Linked DNA regions of Pseudosulfitobacter pseudonitzschiae. The protein of the gene in region 1 interacts with the protein of each later gene in a pairwise test. Links are inferred from orthologs where the notes say so. Each region holds a gene or a part of one and is shown on either strand. Other genes may lie near its edges.

Region 1 (10,971 bases):
TACCTACACAATTCGGCACCCTGTGCCTGACCGAAAACGACGGGGCCATTACGGCGCTGTCTTGGCAGGCGTCGGGGCGCACGGACGACACGGCTGTGCTGCGCGAGGCTGTGGCGCAACTGCGCGCCTATGATGCCGGCGCGTTGGAGCGGTTCGACCTGCCGCTGCGCGTGGCGGGGTCTGATCTGCAACGCGCGGTTTGTGCGGCGATGTCTGCGATTCCCTACGGCTTTACCCGCACCTATGGCGAGATTGCCAAAGACGTCGGCGCATCGGCGCAGGCGGTGGGGCAGGCGTGCGGTGGCAATCCGGTGCCGGTGATTATTCCGTGCCACCGCGTGATGGGGGCAAAGGGGCTGACTGGATTTTCGGGGGCAGGCGGAGTCGAAACCAAGGTGGCCCTGTTGCGCCATGAAGGCGCGGGCGGTTTTTTGATCTGACGGGGTCAGCCGTCAGGGCCGTACAACGCTTGTTGTGCGATGCCTGCAAACGTCAGGTAGACGGATGTGAGCGCCAGCCCGTATACAGCCCAGGTGTCGGGATGAAAGTTCACCCAAGCGGCCCAGCCCGCAAACACCGTCCACGCCAGCGCCACCGGCAGGCTAAGCTTGCGCCAGCGTACGGTGCGCACGGGGTGGATGAATTTCAGCGGCAGGAACATCGCCACCGCCAGAATGGTGACCAGCGCCAGCGATACCCAAAAGTTCGGCTCGATCGCAAAAATCACTAGAACCAGCATGTTCCAGCACCCCGGAAACCCCGCGAAAGAGTTGTCTTTGGTCTTCATCCGCGTGTCCGCAAAATACAGCGCCGAGGCAAAAGTGATCAGGATGATCGCCACCCAGCCGGTCCAGCCGTCCATCAGCCCCGATTTGAACAGGGCAAAGGCGGGAATGAACACATAGGTCAGATAGTCGATGATCAGATCCAGCAGCACGCCGTCAAATTCGGGGGCGTTGGATTTCACATCATACTTGCGCGCCAGCGGGCCGTCGATGCCGTCCACGGCAAAGGCCACCACCAGCCACAAAAACATCAGATCCCATTTGGCGTCGACCGCAGCCAGCATGGCCAGCATGGCAAAGACCGCGCCCGTAGCGGTCAACAAATGGACGGAGAGGGCTTTCATCTGGCGAGTCATGTACCCGTTGATGGCTTATTGGGCGGGTGGATGCAAAAGGAAATGCGGGCTTTTGGCCGGATTGGCCTGTTCGGGTTCGCAATCCGCACGATCAGGCTTTGGGGTGGGCACTGTTGTAAACATCCATCAACCGCGCAGTATCAACCGCTGTATAAGCTTGCGTGGTCGACAGCGACGCATGGCCCAGCAATTCCTGAATGCTGCGCAGATCACCGCCCGCGTTCAGCAGATGTGTCGCAAAGCTGTGGCGCATTGCGTGGGGCGTGGCAGTGGCGGGCAGGCCCAGCTGCATCCGCGCCGTTTCCATCGCCTTTTGGATCGCACGCGGTGCCAGCGCGCCACCGCGCACGGCACGAAACAGCGGTTGGTCATCTTGCAGGATGTGCGGACAGGCGGCGATATAGGCCTCGACAGCCTGCTGTGCCGCACCCACCACGGGCACGATCCGTTCCTTGTTGCCCTTGCCGGTGATCCGCATGACCTGCGGCAGCGGCGCGTCGCCGCCACGCAGCCCCAGCGCTTCGGATATCCGCAGCCCGCAGCCCCACAGCAGCGTCAGCACGGCAATGTCGCGCAGCCCGACCCAAGTGGTTGCGGACTGCATCCCGATTGTCTCGACCAGATCATGCGCCGCATCCACCGCCAGCGGGCGCGGCAGCTTGCGGGTGTATTTGGGGGCGCGGGTGGACAATACGGCAGTTGGCTCGAATCCCTCGCGGGACGCCAGCCAGCGATAGAACGATTTTACCGCGCTCAGCTTACGCGCAAGCGACCGTGGCCCCACATCAGACGAACGGGTGTATGCCATCCATGCACGCATGTCGCTGACAGTGATATGCGACAGCGCGCCCAGCCCTTGGGGCGATCCCTTGTGGGTGGTGATAAAGGCCAGAAATTCGCCCAGATCGCCCGCATAGGCGATGATCGTGTTGGCAGCCGCACCCTTAAGCGCCCGCTGGTGGTCCAGCCACGTCTCCAGCGCGTCGCGCGCCGCCGGAGAGATCAGGCTCATGACAGCCAGCGGCGCATGGTGCGTTCAAACACGCCGGTAAAAAAGGTTAGCAGATCGGTGCCCTGTTGCGGGCCGAACATATGCGGGTCTTCGGCGCCCATCACCAGCAGACCGGGCAGACGGCCCGCGCCAAAGTTCAGCTTTAAACACGCCTCTGAGCGGATCCAGTCGCAGTTGCTGCCGTAAATCTCGGCGTTGCCGTTCTGTATCTGACGCAGGGTGATCTGACGGACGGGGCCGCCACGGCCTTGGGTCAGGTAGCTGTCGATAAAGCCCGGCTCGGCCACGCTAAGCACATCACCCAGACGCTGCACCGCAGGGTCATTGTCGTTCTGCACGCTTTCCAGCACCAGTTTCACCGCGTCCACACGCAAAATTTCGGCCACTTCGCCGCCCAGATCGCGCAGAAAGGTTTCAAATTCCACAGGGTCCAGCATCCGCAGAATCGCGCGGTGAACCTGATTGGTGCCCGCCAGATTTTCATAAGCGGCGGCGATCACGCTGCGGTGGGTGTCTTCCAGCCGGTCCAGCCGCGATTCCAGCCGTTCCATTGCGATGCCGCGCAGATCGACGATATTGCCACCCATGCTGCGTTCATTTGCGGCGATCAGGGCGTGCATCATGTCCTTGTCATCAAGGATCACATCGGGACGCGAAATAATCGCCTCGCGCAGGGCGTCGTCGATTTTCGGGCTGCTGGTCATGGACTGCTCATTTTATTTTGTGGGACCGTAACACGCGGCCGCTTCAAAATCTGCCCTTTTTTGGTGAAAATTGCAGGTTTTGAAAACGGGTCTTTGATGTGTTGCCAGAATTCCCGCCCAGGGGGAATTGTGGTGCATATTCCCTAACCTAGGCGGAAACGCAGTGCCGTCCGGCTCAGGGCCGGACGGTGCAATGGTTAAACCCGCAAGTTTACAGAATTTTCTGACCGGTTTTCGCCCAGTCTTTCATGAATTGGTCCAGACCGGCATCGGTCAGCGGGTGCGTTGCCAGCTTCTTGATCACTTCGGGCGGTGCGGTCATCACGTCGGCGCCGATGCGTGCGCAATCCTGTACATGGGCGACAGACCGGATCGAGGCGGCCAGAATGTTGGTTTCAAACCCGTAGTTGTCATAAATGGTACGGATGTCTTCGATCAGGTCCATACCGTCGACGCTGATGTCGTCCAGACGCCCGATAAAGGGGCTGATGAACGTGGCACCTGCCTTGGCTGCCAGCAACGCCTGATTGGCCGAAAAGCACAGGGTGACGTTGACCATCTTGCCTTCGCCCGACAGCACTTTGCACGCTTTCAGGCCGTCCCATGTCAGGGGCAGTTTGACGGTGATGTTTTCAGCGATTTCGGCCAGTTTGCGGCCCTCGGCGATCATCGCGTCGGCGTCCAGTGCGACGACTTCGGCGCTGACCGGGCCTGCGACCATATCGCAGATTTCCTTGGTCACTTCGAGGATATTACGCCCCGATTTCAGGATCAACGAAGGGTTGGTTGTTACCCCGTCGACCATGCCCAGATCGTTCAGTTCGGCAATGGCGTCGATATCGGCGGTGTCTACAAAGAATTTCATGTTGAAGGCTCCAGTGGCTGTTAGCGCAATCACAAGGCCGCACACGATCAGTTCGCGATGGTCTTGCTTTGTGTTTGCATGTACCCCAACTGGACACTCACTGAAACCCACAATTGCCGAGGCCAGAAGTGACGCGCCCCGAATTCTACGATGAAGGTGCCCTTGTCGGCGTGCTGACCACGCAGCCGTTGGACCGTCTGCTGGACTATAAGGCGCCAGAGGGCGGTTGCATGCTGGGTGCCTTTGTCGAGGTGCCATTGGGCCCGCGCAAGGTTCTGGGCATTGTCTGGGGGCCGGGGCGCGGCGATTGGGACATTGCCAAAGTCCGCTCGGTTATTCGCGTGCTGGACGCGGCCCCGATGCGCGAGGAGATGCGCACATTTCTGCTGCGCGCCGCCGAATACACGCTGACGCCAATGCCTGCGATGCTGCGGCTTGCCACCCGCGCGCCGGGCTTGGGTGATCCGCCGTCGATGCGCAAAATCTACCGTCGGGGCGAAGGGGAGCCGGACCGCGCCACCGATGCCCGCCGTCGTGTGATGGAGACCTTGGCCGAATACGGTGATCTGTCGTTCACGCTCAAAGAGCTGTCCGAGATGGCGGGTGTCACATCCTCGGTTGTCAAAGGGTTGGTCAAGCAGGGTGTCGTGTCAGAAGAGGACGCCCCGCGCGATGTGCCGTTCCGGCGGCTGGACCCGTCACTGCCCGGCAAGGAACTGACCGACGATCAGGCCGCAGGCGCTGCGATGCTGGCCGAAGCTGTCCGTTCGGAAACCTACGGTACGACCTTGCTGCGCGGTGTCACCGGATCGGGCAAGACCGAAGTCTATCTGGAAGCCGTTGCCGCCTGTCTGGCCCAGGGTCGTCAAGCGCTGGTGCTGCTGCCCGAGATCGCGCTGACTGCCGAATTTCTCAAACGGGTCGAGGCACGGTTTGGCGCGCGGCCCGCCGAATGGCATTCGGGTGCCACGATGACCGAACGCCGCCGCATCTGGCGCATGGTCGGGCAGGGTGGTGCGCAATTGGTGATCGGGGCACGGTCGGCACTGTTCCTGCCCTATCAGAACCTTGGCTTGATCGTCGTGGATGAGGAACACGACACCTCGTACAAGCAAGAAGACGGGGTGCTGTATAATGCCCGCGACATGGCCGTGCTGCGCGCGTCGATCTGCGGGGCGCATGTGGTTCTGGCCTCGGCCACGCCCAGTCTGGAAAGCTGGGCCAACGCCGAGGCGGGCAAATACAAGCGGTTGGAACTGACTTCGCGCTTTGGCCCTGCGGTGATGCCGGTGATGGGCACGATCGACATGCGCGCCGCCGCGCTGCCCGCAGATCGCTGGGTGTCGCCCGATTTGCAAAAGGCGGTGCAGGCGCGAATTGATGCGGGCGAACAGGCGATGCTGTTCATTAACCGGCGCGGCTATGCTCCGATCACGCTGTGCCGTGCCTGCGGGCACCAGATCGCGTGCGATCAATGCGATGCGCGTATGGTCGAGCACCGGTTTCTGAAACGTCTGATGTGCCACCAGTGCGGCGAGACCAAACCGATGCCCACCACCTGCCCGTCCTGCGAGGCCGAGGACCGGCTGGCCCCCGTCGGTCCGGGGGTCGAGCGGTTGGGCGAAGAGGCCGCGTTGTTGTGGCCCGATGCGCGCATTGCCACGCTCAGCTCGGATATGTACGGCAGCGCCCGCGCACTGAAGGCCGAGATCGAGAACATCGCGCAAGGCGGGACCGACATCGTGATCGGCACGCAGCTGGTGGCGAAGGGGCACAACTTTCCCAACCTCACGCTGGTCGGTGTGATCGACGCCGATTTGGGGCTGCAAGGGTCAGACCTGCGCGCTGCCGAGCGGACGTTTCAGTTGATGCGGCAGGTGGCGGGGCGGGCAGGGCGCGCCGACAAACCCGGCACGGCGCTGTTGCAGACCTATCAGCCGGAACATCCGGTGATCCGCGCGATTCTGGCGGGCGACGAGGAAGGTTTCTGGCGGGCCGAAGCCGCGCAGCGCGAGGCGGCGGGGGTGCCACCCTATGGGCGCATGGCGGGCATTATCCTGAGCGGGCCGGATGTAGCGGCGGTGTTTGACATCGCAAACAAGCTGGCGCGGGCGGACGGGCCGTTGCGGCAGGTGGGCGCGCAGGTTTACGGACCAGCGCCTGCTCCCATCGCCCGCGTGCGCGGACGGCATCGAGTGCGGATGCTGATCAAGGCGGACAAAGGCGTGGCCCTGCAAGGCGCGCTGCGAAAATGGGTCAAGCAGGTGCAGATCAAAGGTGACATCCGGCTGGCCATAGATATCGACCCGCAAAGCTTTTACTGACGGCCGCGATTTGGTTGTTCTGTCAAGTGACTGAAATCGCCGCAAATATGTACGAAATTCCGGGTTTTTGGTACAATTCTCGTCTCGCCTCGATTTCACAAAAGGCGTAATGCAGAGCCCATGACACGTTTCGTAAAAACCGGCGATGCTGCCGCCCTGCCGTATTGGCGCCGCCCCATTGCTTTGCTGTTCCTGATGGCAATGGCCATGCCGATTGCGTTCAACACGTGGTCGGCGCTGTTGAACAACTTTGTCATCGAAGCTGCGAATTTCGACGGAGCCGCCATTGGCCTGCTGCATACGGTGCGCGAAATTCCGGGCTTTCTGGCCATCGGTGTCATCGCCATCATCATCTTTGTGCGCGAACAGGTGCTGGGGCTGGTGTCGCTGGTGCTGCTGGGTGTTGCCACTGCGATCACCGCGCAATTTCCGTCGCTGGGCGGTATCCTGACGCTGACCATGCTCAGTTCGATCGGGTTTCACTATTACGAAACGGTGAACCAGTCGCTGCAACTGCAATGGATCGACAAAGAACACGCGCCGCGCGTTCTGGGCTGGCTGCTGGCGATCGGATCGGCGGCTACATTTGTGGTTTATCTGGTGATCCTGTTGCTGTGGGAGCCGCTGAACCTGACCTATAATATGGTCTATATGGCTGGTGGCGGCGTGACGGCGGCCATCGCCATCTTTGCGATGCTCGCCTATCCGCAATTCGAAGCGCCCAATCCGCAGCGCAAACAGTTCATTCTGCGCAAACGCTATTGGCTGTACTATGCGCTGCAATTCATGGCGGGCGCGCGGCGGCAGATATTTGTTGTTTTCGCGGGCTTCATGATGGTCGAAAAGTTCGGCTTTAAAGTCGACGAACTGACCACGCTTTATCTGGTCAATCTGCTGATCAACATGCTGGTGGCGCCGTTGCTGGGGCGCGTCGTGCAACGCTATGGCGAACGCAAGACGCTGGGGTTTGAATACATCGGTCTGGTGGCCGTGTTCCTCAGCTATGGTGGCGTTTATTATATGGGTTGGGGCATCGCAGTGGCTGCGTTTCTTTATGTGGTCGATCATGTGTTCTTTGGTCTGGCGCTGGCGCTCAAGACCTATTTCCAGAAGATCGCCGATCCGCAAGACATCGCGCCCACTGCCGCCGTTGCATTTACCATCAACCACATCGCCGCCGTGGGCCTGCCTGCGCCGCTGGGGTTGTTGTGGCTGGTCTCGCCTGCGGTGGTGTTCTTTCTGGCTGCGGGGATGGCGGCCACGTCGCTGATGCTGGCACTGCTGATCCCGCGGCATCCGGTGCCCGGACACGAGACAGTGCTGACGCGGACCATGCCCGCAGTGGCCGAGTAAAGTGTCGGGGCAAGGCCGATTTCTGACCGGCTCCACTATGGGCCACGTGGTGCGGATGACGGCGACGGGCGCTTTTGGCATCACATTCGTGTTTCTGGTCGATGCGGCCAATCTGCTATGGCTCAGCCAGTGGGGCGCGCCGCAGCAGGTTGCGGCCATCGGTTTTGCCTTTGCGATCCAGTTCTTTTCGGTGTCGATCGGGGTGGGGTTGATGATTGCCGCAACCGCGCTGGTGTCGCGCAGCATCGGGCGCGGTGAACGTGTGCTGGCCCGTCAGCAGGCGGGGGCGGCGATGGTGATTGCCGCCAGCATTCAGACCATTGTGGCCACGTTGCTGGTTGTGTTCCGTCATCCGCTTGTCGATATGGCGGGGGCCACGGGGGAAACCGCCGACCTTGCGGCGCGGTATCTGGCGATTACGGTTCCGTCGCTGGTGCCGATGGCGGTTTCGCTGGTGGGGTCGGGTGTGCTGCGCGCCGAAGGATATGGTGCCAAAGCCATGTATGTTACGCTGTTCTCGGGCGTTCTGGCGATGTTCATCGATCCGCTTTTGATATTCTACTATGGTATTGACGGGGCGGCGATCGGGCTGGTGGTGTTCCGGATCAGCCTGCTGCTGCTGGCGATTTACTACGCCATCATCCGGATGAAGCTGGTAGAGCGGCCCGACCGTGCGATGGTTCTGCGCATCTTCAAACCCTTTATGCTGGTGGCGCTGCCTGCCATTGCCACCCAGATGAGCACCCCTGCGGGCAACTATTTCCTGACCATGATCATGGCCCGCTTTGGCGACGATGCGGTTGCCGCATGGGCCGTGGTCGGGCGGCTGACCGTGCTGGTCTTTGGCGGTATTTTTGCGCTGTCGGGGGCCATCGGCGGCATCTTTGGCCAGAATTTTGGTGCAGGGTATTATGACCGGCTGCGCAGCACCTATCGCGACGCGCTGGTGTTTTGCGCGATCTATACGCTGGTGGCGTGGGCGCTGCTGTGGACGGCGATCCCTTATGTCAGTCTGATGTTCGGTCTGACCGGACAGGGGGCCGAAGTGCTGCATGCCTTTGCCGGTGTGGGCGTGGGGGCCTTTATGTTTGTGGGGGCGCTGTTCGTGTCGAACGCGGCCTTTAACAATCTGGGCAAGCCGGGACGCTCGACTCTGGTGAACTGGATGAAGGACGGCGTGCTAAGCTGGCCTGCGGCGATCCTGCTTGCGGGCAGCTTTGGCGCGGCGGGTGTGATTTACGGTCAGGCGCTGGCGGGGGCCGTTATGGGGGTGCTGGCGGCAAGTTGGGGCTGGCACTATGTTGCGCGTCTGGGGCCGCAATCGGACATTGACCCCGCGCCGCCGCGCCCCTATCCGAATCTGGACCGCTTTCGGAGACGTTGAATGCCCACATTTACAGCCCTGACCACATTGACCGGAAAAACCGCAGCCGAGGCGCTGGGCGCCGCGATGGAGCGGCTGGAGCCAGAACCCACGGGCATTGGCGTGTTCGAAGTCGAAGACGGCTCGGGCTTGTGGGAAGTGGGCGGCTATTTCTCGGACCGTCCCGATGACACTGCACTGGCCCTGCTGGCCACGGCGATGGACGCGAAACCCTTTGTGATCTCGGAACTGCCCGAAACCGATTGGGTGGCCCATGTGCGCCGCGAACTGGCACCGGTCGAGGCGGGGCGGTTCTTTGTCTTTGGCAGTCATGATGCCGACAAGGTGCCCGAAGGCAGCGTGCCGCTGCTGATCGAGGCGGCGATGGCGTTCGGGACCGGACATCACGGCACCACGCTGGGCTGTTTGCGCGCGCTGGACCGTCTGGCCGCTGCGGGCTGGAGCGCTGCCCGCGTGGCCGACATCGGCTGTGGCACTGCCGTTCTGGCGATGGCTGCGGCGCGGATCTGGCAGGGCGAGGTGATTGCCAGCGACATCGACGAGGTGGCAGTGGACGTGGCCGAGGCCAATCTGGCGGCCAATGACATGGCGGGCGCGGTCAAATGCGTCGAGGCCGCAGGGTTCGACCACCCCGATCTTCGGGCGCTGGCACCCTATGATCTGATCTTTGCGAATATCCTCAAGGGGCCGCTTGTGGCCCTTGCCCCCGATATTGCGGCCAATCTGCGCCCCGAAGGGGTGGCGATTCTGTCGGGTATTCTCAACGAGCAGGCCGACGACGTTCTGGCCCACTATCTCGAATCTGGACACAGTCTTGATCACCGCGAGATGATTGGTGACTGGACGACACTTACTGTCCGTAAAAAGCCGTGAGTTGTGCCGTCTTTTAACCGCATTTGGGCGATTTGCCCAGATTCCGCCACATTTGAGCGGCATATTAAGCGGGCATTTCGGTGGGGGCCGAACCGCTAGAGGCTGCCATGGTTGAGACCAAGCAACACTTTGAATCCCGCCTGCGTCAGGTGACACGCAAGCACCGTCGTATGTCCAACGGATACACCACCCGTCTGCGCGGTGATGGTCTGATTGTGGTCAAGCCCAGACGTCGCAGGATGCAGTTTCCGCTGAGGGGGGCCATGCTGGTTGCGCTGGGCTTTTTCGCCTTCAAGGCATTTATGCTGGTCTCGCTGGGCGAACGCACCTATGCCGACCGTCTGACCGAGTTGCAGGAGGGCACAATCCTTGAGCAGGGCGGCGCATGGGTGATGCAGGCCGATCCGGTCACGCAGGTGATGGTGGATTTTGCCAGAACCAATCTGCTCTGACCTGAAATTTGATTGTTTTTAGAAGTACCAGCCGCTTCGACATATGTCGGAGCGGCATTTTACATTGGGCTGTGGGCCGGGTTGCAAGGCGCAAAAAAACCGCCCACCCGTGACGGGAAGGCGGTTTTTAGTATCCGGACAAGAGCGCCTGATGAGGGAGGGTCAGAGGCGCCCGAAGGCCGGATTAGCGGCGGAAGGATGCCGCGTCGATGTCGCCACGGCTCAGGCCGATGTCTTGCAGTTCACGGTCGCTGAGAGCGGACAGGGCTTTGCGGGTGACGCGTGCGTCATTCCATGCCATGACCGATGCGATGACGTTGAAAATAGTGCGTGTGATGCGGCCTGCAACAATAGCAGAGCCGTAAGTGGTGCGGGTTGTGTCGAAAGCAGACATTGGTGCAGTCCTCTGGTTTGATTTGCGTTGTATCGTCGTTGTGAAGCGCACATAGTCTGCCCAATTTAACGCCACAAGTCGCCAAGTTTGCATGTGTGATATGCGAAATTTACATGGGTCGAAAAATTATGCGGATTTTTCTTGACATGGCGCGACCGGACCCTGCAGGAAGCGTCGCTTTCCTGCTTGGAAGGGGCGGTTTCTGGCAGTTTTGGGTCCAGTCGAGCCAAAACCTTCTTGTGCGTTAGCACTTGGCGGATGTTCGCGTTTCGTGCTACTTGATGTCCAAAGTGGCAAAAACGCTACAACACAGGCCGGGCGGGGCGCGACACATGACACGAATTTTGGGCATCGACCCGGGGCTGCGCAATCTTGGCTGGGGCATAATCGACATGACCGGATCACGTCTGACCCATGTGGCGAACGGCGTGTGCCAGTCGCTTCCGGGTGATCTGGCGGACCGGCTGTT
Region 2 (10,806 bases), 500 kb from region 1 along the record:
GCTGGAGGCGGCACGCGATGCGGCGGTGATTGCCACGCGCCAATATGCCAAGCGCCAACGTACTTGGCAGCGGTCGAAAATGGCGCACTGGCAATGGGTTGACCCTTCGACGGGCTGACGTCGATTTCACTATCGCCACATTCTTGCCATCAATATGGGGATATATGCCCTCGATATTGCAATTACAGGATATTGGCATATAGATGGCCCTATGACCCTAGGTGCCATCCGTATCAGCACTATCTCACCTGCGGGTGGCGCCCATGACTGGCGCTGGACGCTTGCGCATGACCTTCCCTATCATCTTTTGATCTGGACCACACGCGGTCAGGGGCGGCTGTTGCTGAACGGCACGCGGCGCGGCGTGGGGGCGCACAATGCGATCTTTGTGCCTGCGGACGAGCTTTTTGCTCTGGAGTTGAGCCGTCAAAGTCTCGGGCTGATGGCGATCATCCCTGTGGGCACCGATGTACGTCTGCCCCAAACCCCGCGCCAACTGCGCCTGCGCGAAACCGGCCCGATCTCGGAATTGACCGGATTTCTGGACGCCGCACAGCGTGAGGCCACAGCGCAGCGCAGTCTGACGCAGGATGCGCTGGACGGCTATATGGCGCTGGTTTCGGTCTGGCTGCGCCGCCAGATGGCCGAAGACGACCACCTGCCGCAGAAACTGAACGGTGCCGCACGGCTGTCAGCGCGGTTTTGTGCGCGTGTGGCGCAGCATTACGCCAACGGAATGTCCGTGGCCGAACACGCCCAAGAACTGGGCGTGACCGGCACCCATCTGGCCCGCGCCTGCAAAGCGGCCACCGGCCACACGGCTGCCGACATTCTAAGCCAGCGCATCCTGCACGCTGCCCGCACAGCCCTGACCGACACAGACGTGCCGATGCAAGACATCGCTCGGCATCTGGGCTTTGGCAGTGCTGCCTATTTCACCCGCTATATCCAGACGCAAACCGGCAAGACCCCCAGCCAACTGCGCAAATCAGGCATCACCCGCGGCACCTAGACCGGCTGGCACTGGACCGGACCAAATCGCCAATGTCGCTTTCAGACATGAAAAATGTCGCTTTTGGGCTCAAATTTCCCAATCCTTTCGTTGACGCGCGGACTGCATTGTTGCCTGATGGTACAACAAACTTGCAATTGGCCCGCCGTGCGCCACCTCTCATGGACGCTCTGGCACAGGCTTTGAAACAGGGCAGTCTAACAGGAAGCCAAATCGCCACCCATCCGGTGCAACCGCTCGTAGACACCACGCGGCCAGTTCACCATAAAAACGGCCAAGCCTTTAGGCCAGCCAACACGACAAGCGGGATCAACCCGTTTCAGCCTACCGACAGGGGCATACATGGGACTATTTATACTCAGACGTCTGGGCGTGATGATCGTGACGGCCTTGTGCCTGACCTTTGTCGTGTTCTTCCTGACAAATCTTTATCCGAACCTTGAAAAGCTGGCCAAAACCCAAGGCAACTTTCGCATGTCGGACGAAGCCGTGGAAAGTTATCTGAGCAAACGCGGATATCTGGACCCGATGCCGTTAAAATTCGGTCGATGGCTGGGCGTTGTCCCCGGTTGGGTGACCCAGGCGCCCGACGGCACCGTGACGGGCCGCTGTTTTGCCCAAAACACACTCGCCGAAGACCGCCCCACCTTTTGCGGTGTGCTGCAAGGCAACTGGGGCAAGTCCACTGTGTTCAACGATGACGTCGGCACCATAGTCATGGAAAGGCTGGGTCTGACGGGCAAACTGATGGGCTTTGTCCTGCTGGTCATGGTGCCCTCGTCCCTGCTGATCGGGGTTCTGGCGGGGATGCGCGAAGGCTCGCCGCTGGACCGGACGCTGTCGACCTTCTCGATCTCGACCACGGCCACGCCGGAATATGTATCGGGGGTGATCTTTATCGCAGTCTTCTCGTCCTCGGCCTTTGAGCTGAAGTGGTTCAAAGGGTCGGCCACATCAGCGATGGAAAACGCGACCTTCGAAAACTTTACCCTGCCGGTGCTGACCATTGCCCTGTACGGCATGGGCTATATCGCCCGCATGACCCGCGCGTCGATGACCGAGGTGATGACCGCACAGTATATCCGCACAGCACGCCTAAAGGGTGTGAGCTTCCGCAATATCGTCATCAAGCACGCCCTGCGCAACGCGCTGATCGCCCCGTTCACGGTAATCATGCTGCAAATTCCGTGGCTGCTGAACGGCGTGGTGATCGTGGAAACCCTATTCAACTACAAGGGCTTTGGCTGGGTTCTGGTACAGGCGGCGGGCAACAATGACATCGAACTGTTGCTGGCAGTGTCGGTCGTGTCGGTGATCGTAGTGCTGCTGACGCAGCTGATCTCGGACATCGGCTATGTCATTCTCAATCCACGCATCCGCATTTCATAAGGCAGGTCTGTTAGATGGAACAATTGACATGGACTGGTGCCCTGAGCGGGCTGAATGTGGTCTTTTTTACTTTGGCGCTGGCGCTGGCGGTGTCGGTTCTGGCCAGCATTGCGGTGTCGCTGCTTGCCCGCGACACCGGACCGCTGGGCATCAACGCCGACGGCACGCTGATGGCCCCAACAGGTTTGACAGGGCTGACGGCCAAGGCCCGCAAATACAGTTTTCTGGCGCTGATCGCGCTGGTGCTGGTCTATGTGGCTGGTGGGGTCATACTGGGCCCGCAAGCAGGCATCATCGGTGGTCTGTCACGCAACATGCTGCCGGTCTGGGTCGCGCTGATCGTGCTGTTTGCGGTGTCGATCACATTTAAAGGCAAGCTGGGACTGTACGGCAAGCTGTTTGACAGCACCATCGGCATGATCGGCTTTGGTCTGGTGATGTTCTGGGTTTTCGCGGGAATCATGGGCGGGCCGTTCGACATGCTGGTCACCCACGACCCGCTGAGCCAGTTTTCGGGCATGAAAAACAAACTGCCCGGCACGGCGCTGAACGGGGCCGAAGCGGACGATTATCAATGGTTCCTGCTGGGCGGTGACAATCTGGCGCGCGATGTGTTCTCGCGGCTGATCAAAGGCGCGTGGATCGTGGTCAAGATCGCACCGATGGCGACGCTGTTTGCCTTTATGGTGGGCATCACGCTGGGTCTGCCTGCGGGATACTACGGTGGACGGCTGGACACATTCCTGTCGTTTCTGGCCAACCTGATCCTCGCCTTTCCGGTGATCTTGCTGTTCTACCTGCTGGTCACGCCCGAAATCGTCGTTACCGGCATTCCCAACTACATGGCGGCGGTGTTGTTTGCCTTTCCCATCGTGTTCTGCGCGGTGCTGCTGAACGCGCGCTTTTACACCCAGCCGTCGGTGCGCACACCGCTGCTGATCGTGGTGCTGGGCGGGCTGGTCTGGGCCTATCTGGCGCTGATTTCGACCAATGGGTCGATCGTGGCCAATGACAGCTACCGCATTCCGGGGCTGCCAGCGTTTGTAGACTGGATTGACATGGATGGCGGCCTGCTGACCGTTTTCGTGGCCGTGGTCTTTGTCAACGCGCCCACGGTGTTCCGGATCGTGCGCGGCCTCGCGCTGGACATCAAGACGCGCGACTATGTGGCGGCGGCGCAAACCCGAGGCGAAGGTCCGTGGTACATCATGCTGTGGGAAATCCTGCCCAATGCACGCGGTCCGCTGATCGTCGATTTCTGCCTGCGGATTGGATACACCACTATCTTGCTGGGCACCTTGGGCTTTTTTGGTCTGGGGCTGGAGAGCGAAAGCCCCGATTGGGGGACCACGATCAACTCGGGGCGGCGGTTGCTGTCGCTCTACCCCCATGCGGCGCTGGTGCCTGCCTTTGCGCTGATGACACTGGTGCTGGGGCTGAACCTGTTGGCCGATGGCTTGCGCGAGGAATCCTTGCGCGATTGACACAAGATGCGTCCGGGGGGCGCGTTTCGGGGGCGCTGCCCCCGGACCCCCGGGAAATTTACCGCCAAAAGAAGCCCGCAAGGGCGCTGTGGCAAGGGAGAACTACACATGGTCAAAGACGCATATGACGGCCCCATTCTAGAGATCGACAAGCTGTCGATTTCGTTTTTCACGCGGCTGCGAGAAATTCCTGCAGTGATGGATTTTTCTGTCAGCATACAACCGGGCGAAGCCGTGGGTCTTGTGGGTGAAAGCGGCTGTGGCAAGTCCACCGTAGCCTTGGGAGTGATGCAGGATCTGGGTGTGAACGGACGGGTCGTGGGCGGGTCAATCAAGTTCAAGGGCCGCGATCTGGGCGCGATGACCCAAGACGAGTTGCGCGACATTCGCGGGTCTGAAATTGCGATGATCTATCAGGAACCGATGGCGTCGCTGAATCCCGCGATGAAAATCGGACACCAGTTGATGGAAGTACCGATGATCCACGCTGGTATGAGTCAGGCAGAGGCCCGCGAACGCGCATTGCAGGTCGTAACGGATGTGAAACTGCCCGACCCCAAACGGATTCTGGACGCCTATCCGCACCAGCTATCAGGCGGGCAACAACAGCGGATCGTGATCGCGATGGCGCTGATGTCCGAGCCGTCCTTGCTGATTTTGGACGAGCCCACCACCGCACTGGACGTGACAGTAGAAGCGGCAGTGGTCGAACTGGTCAAGGATCTGGGCAAGAAATACGGCACCTCGATGCTGTTCATCAGCCACAACCTTGGGCTGGTGCTGGAAACCTGCGACCGAATCTGCGTGATGTATTCGGGCGAGGCGGTCGAGCGTGGCAGCATCGAGGATGTCTTTGACGAGATGCAGCACCCTTATACGCAGGCTTTGTTCAGGTCGATCCCGCTGCCCGGAGCGGACAAGAACGCGCGGCCGCTTGTCGCCATTCCGGGCAACTTTCCCCTGCCGCACGAGCGGCCACAGGGCTGCAATTTTGGCCCGCGCTGCGATTACTTCGAAGCGGGGCGTTGTGATCAGGGCGATATTCCGATGTTTCCCGTGCCCGGTGACGATGTGCACAACACCCGCTGTCTGCGGTTTGCGGAGATCGACTGGCAGGCGCCGCTGGCGCTGGCCGAGGTCAAGACCAAGGGCGAGATTGGCGACGTGGTGCTGAGGATGGACAATCTTAAGAAATATTACGAAGTGGCGGCCAATGCCCTGTTCGGCAGCGTGGCGACCAAGGTGGTCAAGGCCAACGAGACACTGAGTTTCGAGGCACGCGAATCCGAGACGCTGGCGATTGTCGGTGAAAGCGGCTGCGGCAAGTCGACCTTTGCCAAAGTGCTGATGGGGCTGGAGACAGCGACCGAAGGGACGATCACCCTTGGGGATCGCGAAATTCAGGACATACCGATCGAAAAACGCGACACGCAGACCGTTGCCGATGTGCAGATGGTGTTCCAGAACCCCTTTGACACGCTGAACCCGTCGATGACGGTGGGGCGCCAGATCATCCGCGCGCTTGAGGTGTTCAAGGTCGGCAAGAACGAAGGCGAGCGGCGCACGCGAATGCTGGAACTGCTGGATCTGGTGAAGCTGCCGCGCGAATTCGCAGGCCGGATGCCACGCCAGCTGTCCGGCGGGCAAAAGCAGCGTGTCGGGATTGCACGCGCCTTTGCGGGGGATGCGCGGATTGTGGTGGCGGACGAGCCTGTCTCGGCGTTGGATGTGTCGGTTCAGGCGGCTGTGACCGACCTGCTGATGGAAATCCAGCGCACGCATAAGACCACGCTGCTGTTCATCAGCCACGACCTGAGCATTGTGCGCTATCTCGCGGATCGTGTGATGGTGATGTATCTGGGCCACGTGGTCGAACTGGGCACCACCGAACAGGTGTTTTCGCCCCCCTACCACCCCTACACCGAGGCGCTGCTGTCTGCCGTGCCCATTGCCGACACGCGGGTGAAGAAAAAACACATCGTGCTTGAGGGAGAAATTCCCTCGGCGATGAACCCGCCATCGGGCTGTCCGTTCCAGACACGGTGCAGGTGGAAATCGCAGGTGCCGGACAATCTGTGCGAGACCGAGGTGCCCCCCCTGCGTGACATGGCTGCGGGCCATCAGGTGAAATGCCACCTAGACGAGGATAAATTTACGCAGATGGAGCCGGTGATTCAGATCGCGGCGGAATAAATCAGGGCCGCAACGGATGCCACGGCCCTGAAAAACAGATCAGTTACTTGGATTTATCAATGCGCGCGATATCGGGGATGTTTTCGACAACATTGTCGACCAGCGCCAAAATCATCGCCTGATAAAAGTCGTCACGCCCCGGGGCCACGTAAATCACGCCGTCTTGGGGGGTGTCGGCGGTCATCGCCTTGATAAAGACCGGATAGGTCTCGGCGTTGATCTCGCCGTTGTCGTCCGTGTAGTTGATCGTGGCGACCAGCTCGTTGAACTCGGCGCTGTCCGGAAGCACGGAATCGCCATCAAGCAACACGCCTTTGATCTCGACCTTGATCTGCGGATCACCTGCGTCTCCGGTCAGATCAATACGCTCGGCGATCATGCGGGTCACGTCTTCTTCGATCTGGGGGTAGTATTGCATGGCGTTTGCGCCGACGTTTTCGGTCAGGTCTGCTTTGACGTTCACTTTGGAAATCGGGGTCGCGGCGAAGGCGCCCAGCGGCAACAGAGCGATGGCAGTGGCTGCGGTCAGTTTTGCAATTGTCGATTTCATTGTCTTGCTCCTTTCAGGGCCGTGATGGCCTGAGGTGTGCTGACAAACGGCGGTGGGGGCGTTATGGTTCCGAAAGGCGTAGCAATAGGAGAAGCTGGGAGCTGAAAACTTGAAGAACGAGCTTCAATCTACTGTATTTTATACATAATTACACTTGAAAGATAAGGAAAATCCACGCTTGTCAGAATAATCAGGATGGCGGGAACCTGCCGGTTTGGCCCCTCATCGACGCTAAACCGCCGAACGGGCCGCGTCGAAACCTGTGCTGCGCAGCAAGATCATCAGCGCAGCGCCACCAGACCGCCTAGCTGCCCCAGATGACTTTGACGTAGTTCTGGGTTTCTTTGTAGGGTGGCACACCCTTGTGGCGCTTAACCGCGCCGGGGCCTGCGTTATAGGCCGCCAGCGCCAGCCTCCAACTGCCGAAGGTACGGTATTGTTGGCTGAGATAGCGCGCGCCACCGTCAAGGTTTTCGTGCGGATCGCTTGGGTCGACACGCAGCCGCCGCGCGGTTGCGGGCATCAATTGCGCCAGACCCAGCGCGCCCTTGTGCGATTTTGCCGAGGGGTTCCAGCCGGATTCCTGCTGGATCAGCCGCAAAAACAAATCTTCTGGCACCCCGTGACGGCGCGCGGCATCGCGGGCGGCGGCCAGGTAGATACCTTTGTACTTGCCGCTATAGGCGGGATTTACATCCCATTTCGTCGGCGTGTTCACCTTTGGCGGCTGCAATCTGACCGAAGCGGTGTATTGCTGCGAGGCCCGTGTATCGAGTACTTTTGTCTGCGATCCGAACAGCTTGCTTCGGCTGCGCGTTGAAAACACATCCGCATGTGCAGCGCCCGCCACTGTTGCACCGATCACCAGCGCCGAAATCCATACGCGCATATTTCCCAGCCCCCCAAAGATACAAAGCCCGCACGGCTCTGGTTTCACTCGTGGCGGCACTATACTTTATCTGATGGTTGCGACCACCCCTTTAGATCCGATTCCCGTTAGGCATCTGTTTACGATGTTCGGGCCAATCTGTAGGTTGTCACGACCGTTCGGGAATCGCCCGAACGGGAACGAATGAGTGAGAGGACATCATGGCTGGCTCAGTGAACAAAGTGATCCTAATCGGCAATCTGGGCCGTGATCCCGAAGTGCGCAGTTTCCAGAACGGCGGCAAGGTGTGCAACCTGCGCATTGCCACTTCGGAAAACTGGAAAGACCGCAACACCGGCGAACGCAAAGAGCGGACCGAATGGCATTCGGTTGCGATCTTTAACGAAGGTCTGGTGCGCGTGGCCGAGCAATACCTGAAAAAGGGCTCGAAAGTGTATATCGAGGGTCAGTTGCAGACCCGCAAATGGCAAGACCAGTCCGGTCAGGACCGCTATTCGACCGAAATTGTATTGCAAGGATTCAACAGCACGCTGACCATGCTGGACGGCCGCGATGGCGGCGGCGGCGGGGGCGGGGGCAACTACGGCGGCGGCGGGTCCAACTATGACAGCGGCCCGTCCGATGACCGTTTTGGCGGCCAGTCGTCCGGTGGCGGAGGCAATGCGCCAACGCCTTCGCGTGATCTGGACGATGAAATTCCGTTCTAAGCTTTCCGGTCTGCGCGACGTCTAGCCGTCGCGCAGAACCTCCAGTACGGCTTCGGGCGGCACATCGCCCGTCACAAAAGCATCACCGATGCCTCGCGCCAGCACAAAACGCAGCTGCCCCTGTACCACTTTCTTGTCCTGCCCCATCAGCTCCAGCAGTACCTCAGGACCGGGCAGATCGCCGTCGATGTCGGCCAGATCGGTCTTCATGCCCATGTCGCGCAGATGCGCGCGCACACGGCTTGGGTCTTCCTGACTGCACAGACCCAGCCGTGCCGACAGCGCAAATGCCATCGCACAGCCTATGGCAACACCTTCGCCATGATACAGACGGTCGGAATAGCCCGTCGCCGCCTCAAGCGCATGGCCAAAGGTGTGGCCAAGGTTTAGCAAGGCGCGATCGCCCTGTTCGGTCTCGTCACGCAACACGATGTCGGCTTTCATCTGTACCGAACGACGCACGGCCTCGATGCGCGCGGGCATGTCGCCTGCGGCCAGGGCCGGTCCCTGTCCTTCGAGCCACTCGAAAAACGCAGCATCACCCAGCAGGCCGTATTTCACGACCTCGCCGTAGCCTGCCAGAAAATCGCGCGGCCTCAGCGTGCCCAGCACATCGACATCCGCCAGAACCAGACTGGGCTGGTGAAACGCACCGATCAGGTTCTTGCCATGTCGCGCGTTGATGCCGGTCTTGCCACCCACCGAACTGTCGACCTGCGCCAGCAGCGACGTGGGCATTTGCACAAAGCGCACCCCGCGGCGCAGGATCGCGGCAGCAAAACCCACCAGATCGCCAATCACGCCCCCCCCCAAGGCCACAACAATATCGCCCCGTTCGACCTTTTGATCCAGCAGCCAGTCGACGCAGGCCATAAGATGCGGCCAGCTTTTGGTCGCCTCACCCGCTTGCAGGGTCATTGCAGCACTGTCGATCCCATGCGCGCGCAAACCGTCCTGAAAGGCGGCCAGATGCAGCGCGGCCACATTTTCATCCGAGATTACAACCACCCGCGACCGCTTGAGCAACGGCGCGATGTGGACGGCGGCTTCGGCCAGCAGGCCGGTGCCGATCAGCACATCATATTCGCGCCCCGGCAGGCCCACATGTACGGTGTCACGCATCCAGTTTCTCCAATACATCGGGCCGCGTCAGCAGCGCTGCAATCACGCGATCAGCCATCTTTTCAATGCTATACGACGGCTTGGACGCCACATGCAGATCAGCCAGTTTGTAGATCGGCACGCGTGTCTCGTACAGGCTGGTCAGCTTGGCTTTGGGGTCGGGATTACGCAGCAAGGGCCGCGTGTCCTTGTAACGCACGCGCTGCCAAAGCAGCGGCAAATCGGCGTCCAGCCAGACTGACACGCCGCGCTGCGAAATGTTCTGACGGTTTTCCGCGCTCAGAAATGCGCCCCCGCCAGTAGAAAGAACCCCGCGAGAACTGTCCAGCAGCCGCGAGATCACCTGCGTTTCCTTGATCCGGAAAAACGGCTCTCCGTCGCGTTCAAAGATTTCGGGCACGGTCATGTTGGCTGCAGCCTCGATCTCGTGATCGCTGTCAAGAAATGGCACGCCCAGTTTCGCAGCCAGAGCTTTGCCCACGGCTGTTTTGCCAGCCCCCATCATTCCAACCATCACGACAGTCTTGTGCAGCGCAAACTGCGCAACATCTGCTGGACTATCTGACGGTGATTGCTGAATTTCGCTCATATTCCGGTGAATGACGTGATATTGCACAAAAGGCCATATATAAGTTGGTCAAAACCAGAAAACCCGAGGCAGACAAAAGTATGGGAAGACTGATCAAGTATCTGATATACCTTATCGTTCTGGGGCTGATCGGCTTGGTGGTCTACGCCTATGCCGGTCCGTTTTTCGGCGCGGACTTTGACCCGCCACAGACCGAAGTCCGTGTGCCTGTGACTCTCGATGCCGATTAGGGTTGGCGTATTTCCGCTGTGTCTGGGGCTGATGGCGGGCGCATTCGCGCCCATTACAGCTGTGCAAGCACAAGAGGCCCCGTTGTCGGTGATCGACTGGCTGGAACGCAACACACCGACGCCCGCAGTACAACCGCAGCCGCAACCACCCGAGCCTGCCACAGCCCCCAGTGCCAATGTGCCCGTTGTCACCGTATCACCGCTGGACGGGCCTGCGGCGCGGCGCGTGGGGCTGGCACCTGCGTCGATCACCGGCCTGCCCGATACGCTTTGGCAAGGTTCGGACGGCACCGAACTGGCCGAAGCAATCAGCGCCATCAAGGCGGTCCGCCTGCCCGCCACGCAGGCGTTGTTCTATACCTTGCTGCTGGCCGAGGCATTGCCACCTGCGGTGCATGACGCGGATTTCAACCTTGCCCGTGTCGATGCGCTGTTGCGTCTTGGGGCGCTTGATCCGGCGCTTGCGATGCTGGAACAGATCGGCCCAGAATCGTCGGCCGCCGTCCTTGCCCGCTATTTCGACGCCAGCCTGCTGGCGGGCACCGAAGATGATGCATGCGCCAAGGTCATGGCCAAGCCGTCGCTGGCCCCCGGCTATGCCGCACGCGTGTTCTGTGCCGCGCGCGCGGGCGATTGGGACA

What was found.
Region 2: the proteins of SULPSESMR1_RS10935 (region 1) and SULPSESMR1_RS08515 interact in binary tests that used the Escherichia coli proteins (3 or more experiments, as listed by UniProt). The link is inferred for Pseudosulfitobacter pseudonitzschiae from one-to-one orthologs.

The regions. Positions count from the first base shown.
Region 1 is NZ_CP022415.1:2,246,179-2,257,149, reverse strand. The notes cover bases 3,535-6,448. They hold SULPSESMR1_RS10935 (primosomal protein N'), read left to right. Parts: upstream 3,535-3,850; coding sequence 3,851-6,046; downstream 6,047-6,448. Other genes in these bases: SULPSESMR1_RS10930 (MFS transporter), read left to right, coding at 6,167-6,448; fsa (fructose-6-phosphate aldolase), read right to left, coding at 3,535-3,722. Also shown: SULPSESMR1_RS10960 (methylated-DNA--[protein]-cysteine S-methyltransferase), read left to right, coding at 1-440; SULPSESMR1_RS10955 (CDP-alcohol phosphatidyltransferase family protein), read right to left, coding at 446-1,141; SULPSESMR1_RS10950 (tyrosine recombinase XerC), read right to left, coding at 1,233-2,153; SULPSESMR1_RS10945 (DUF484 family protein), read right to left, coding at 2,150-2,857; more of fsa, read right to left, coding at 3,069-3,534; more of SULPSESMR1_RS10930, read left to right, coding at 6,449-7,399; SULPSESMR1_RS10925 (MATE family efflux transporter), read left to right, coding at 7,455-8,783; SULPSESMR1_RS10920 (50S ribosomal protein L11 methyltransferase), read left to right, coding at 8,784-9,656; SULPSESMR1_RS10915 (hypothetical protein), read left to right, coding at 9,764-10,108; SULPSESMR1_RS10910 (DUF1127 domain-containing protein), read right to left, coding at 10,293-10,502; crossover junction endodeoxyribonuclease RuvC, read left to right, coding at 10,835-10,971.
Region 2 is NZ_CP022415.1:1,745,692-1,756,497, forward strand. Bases 6,722-9,470 are described here. They hold SULPSESMR1_RS08515 (single-stranded DNA-binding protein), read left to right. Parts: upstream 6,722-7,717; coding sequence 7,718-8,224; downstream 8,225-9,470. Other genes in these bases: SULPSESMR1_RS08510 (lytic transglycosylase domain-containing protein), read right to left, coding at 6,933-7,517; aroB (3-dehydroquinate synthase), read right to left, coding at 8,246-9,346; SULPSESMR1_RS08525 (shikimate kinase), read right to left, coding at 9,339-9,470. Outside these bases: tRNA (adenosine(37)-N6)-dimethylallyltransferase MiaA, read left to right, coding at 1-118; SULPSESMR1_RS08485 (helix-turn-helix domain-containing protein), read left to right, coding at 212-1,012; SULPSESMR1_RS08490 (ABC transporter permease), read left to right, coding at 1,355-2,401; SULPSESMR1_RS08495 (ABC transporter permease), read left to right, coding at 2,416-3,885; SULPSESMR1_RS08500 (ABC transporter ATP-binding protein), read left to right, coding at 3,994-6,078; SULPSESMR1_RS08505 (hypothetical protein), read right to left, coding at 6,122-6,628; more of SULPSESMR1_RS08525, read right to left, coding at 9,471-9,935; SULPSESMR1_RS25225 (hypothetical protein), read left to right, coding at 10,016-10,165; SULPSESMR1_RS08535 (hypothetical protein), read left to right, coding at 10,155-10,806. UniProt on the Escherichia coli protein: Plays an important role in DNA replication, recombination and repair. Binds to ssDNA and to an array of partner proteins to recruit them to their sites of action during DNA metabolism. Acts as a sliding platform that migrates on DNA via reptation.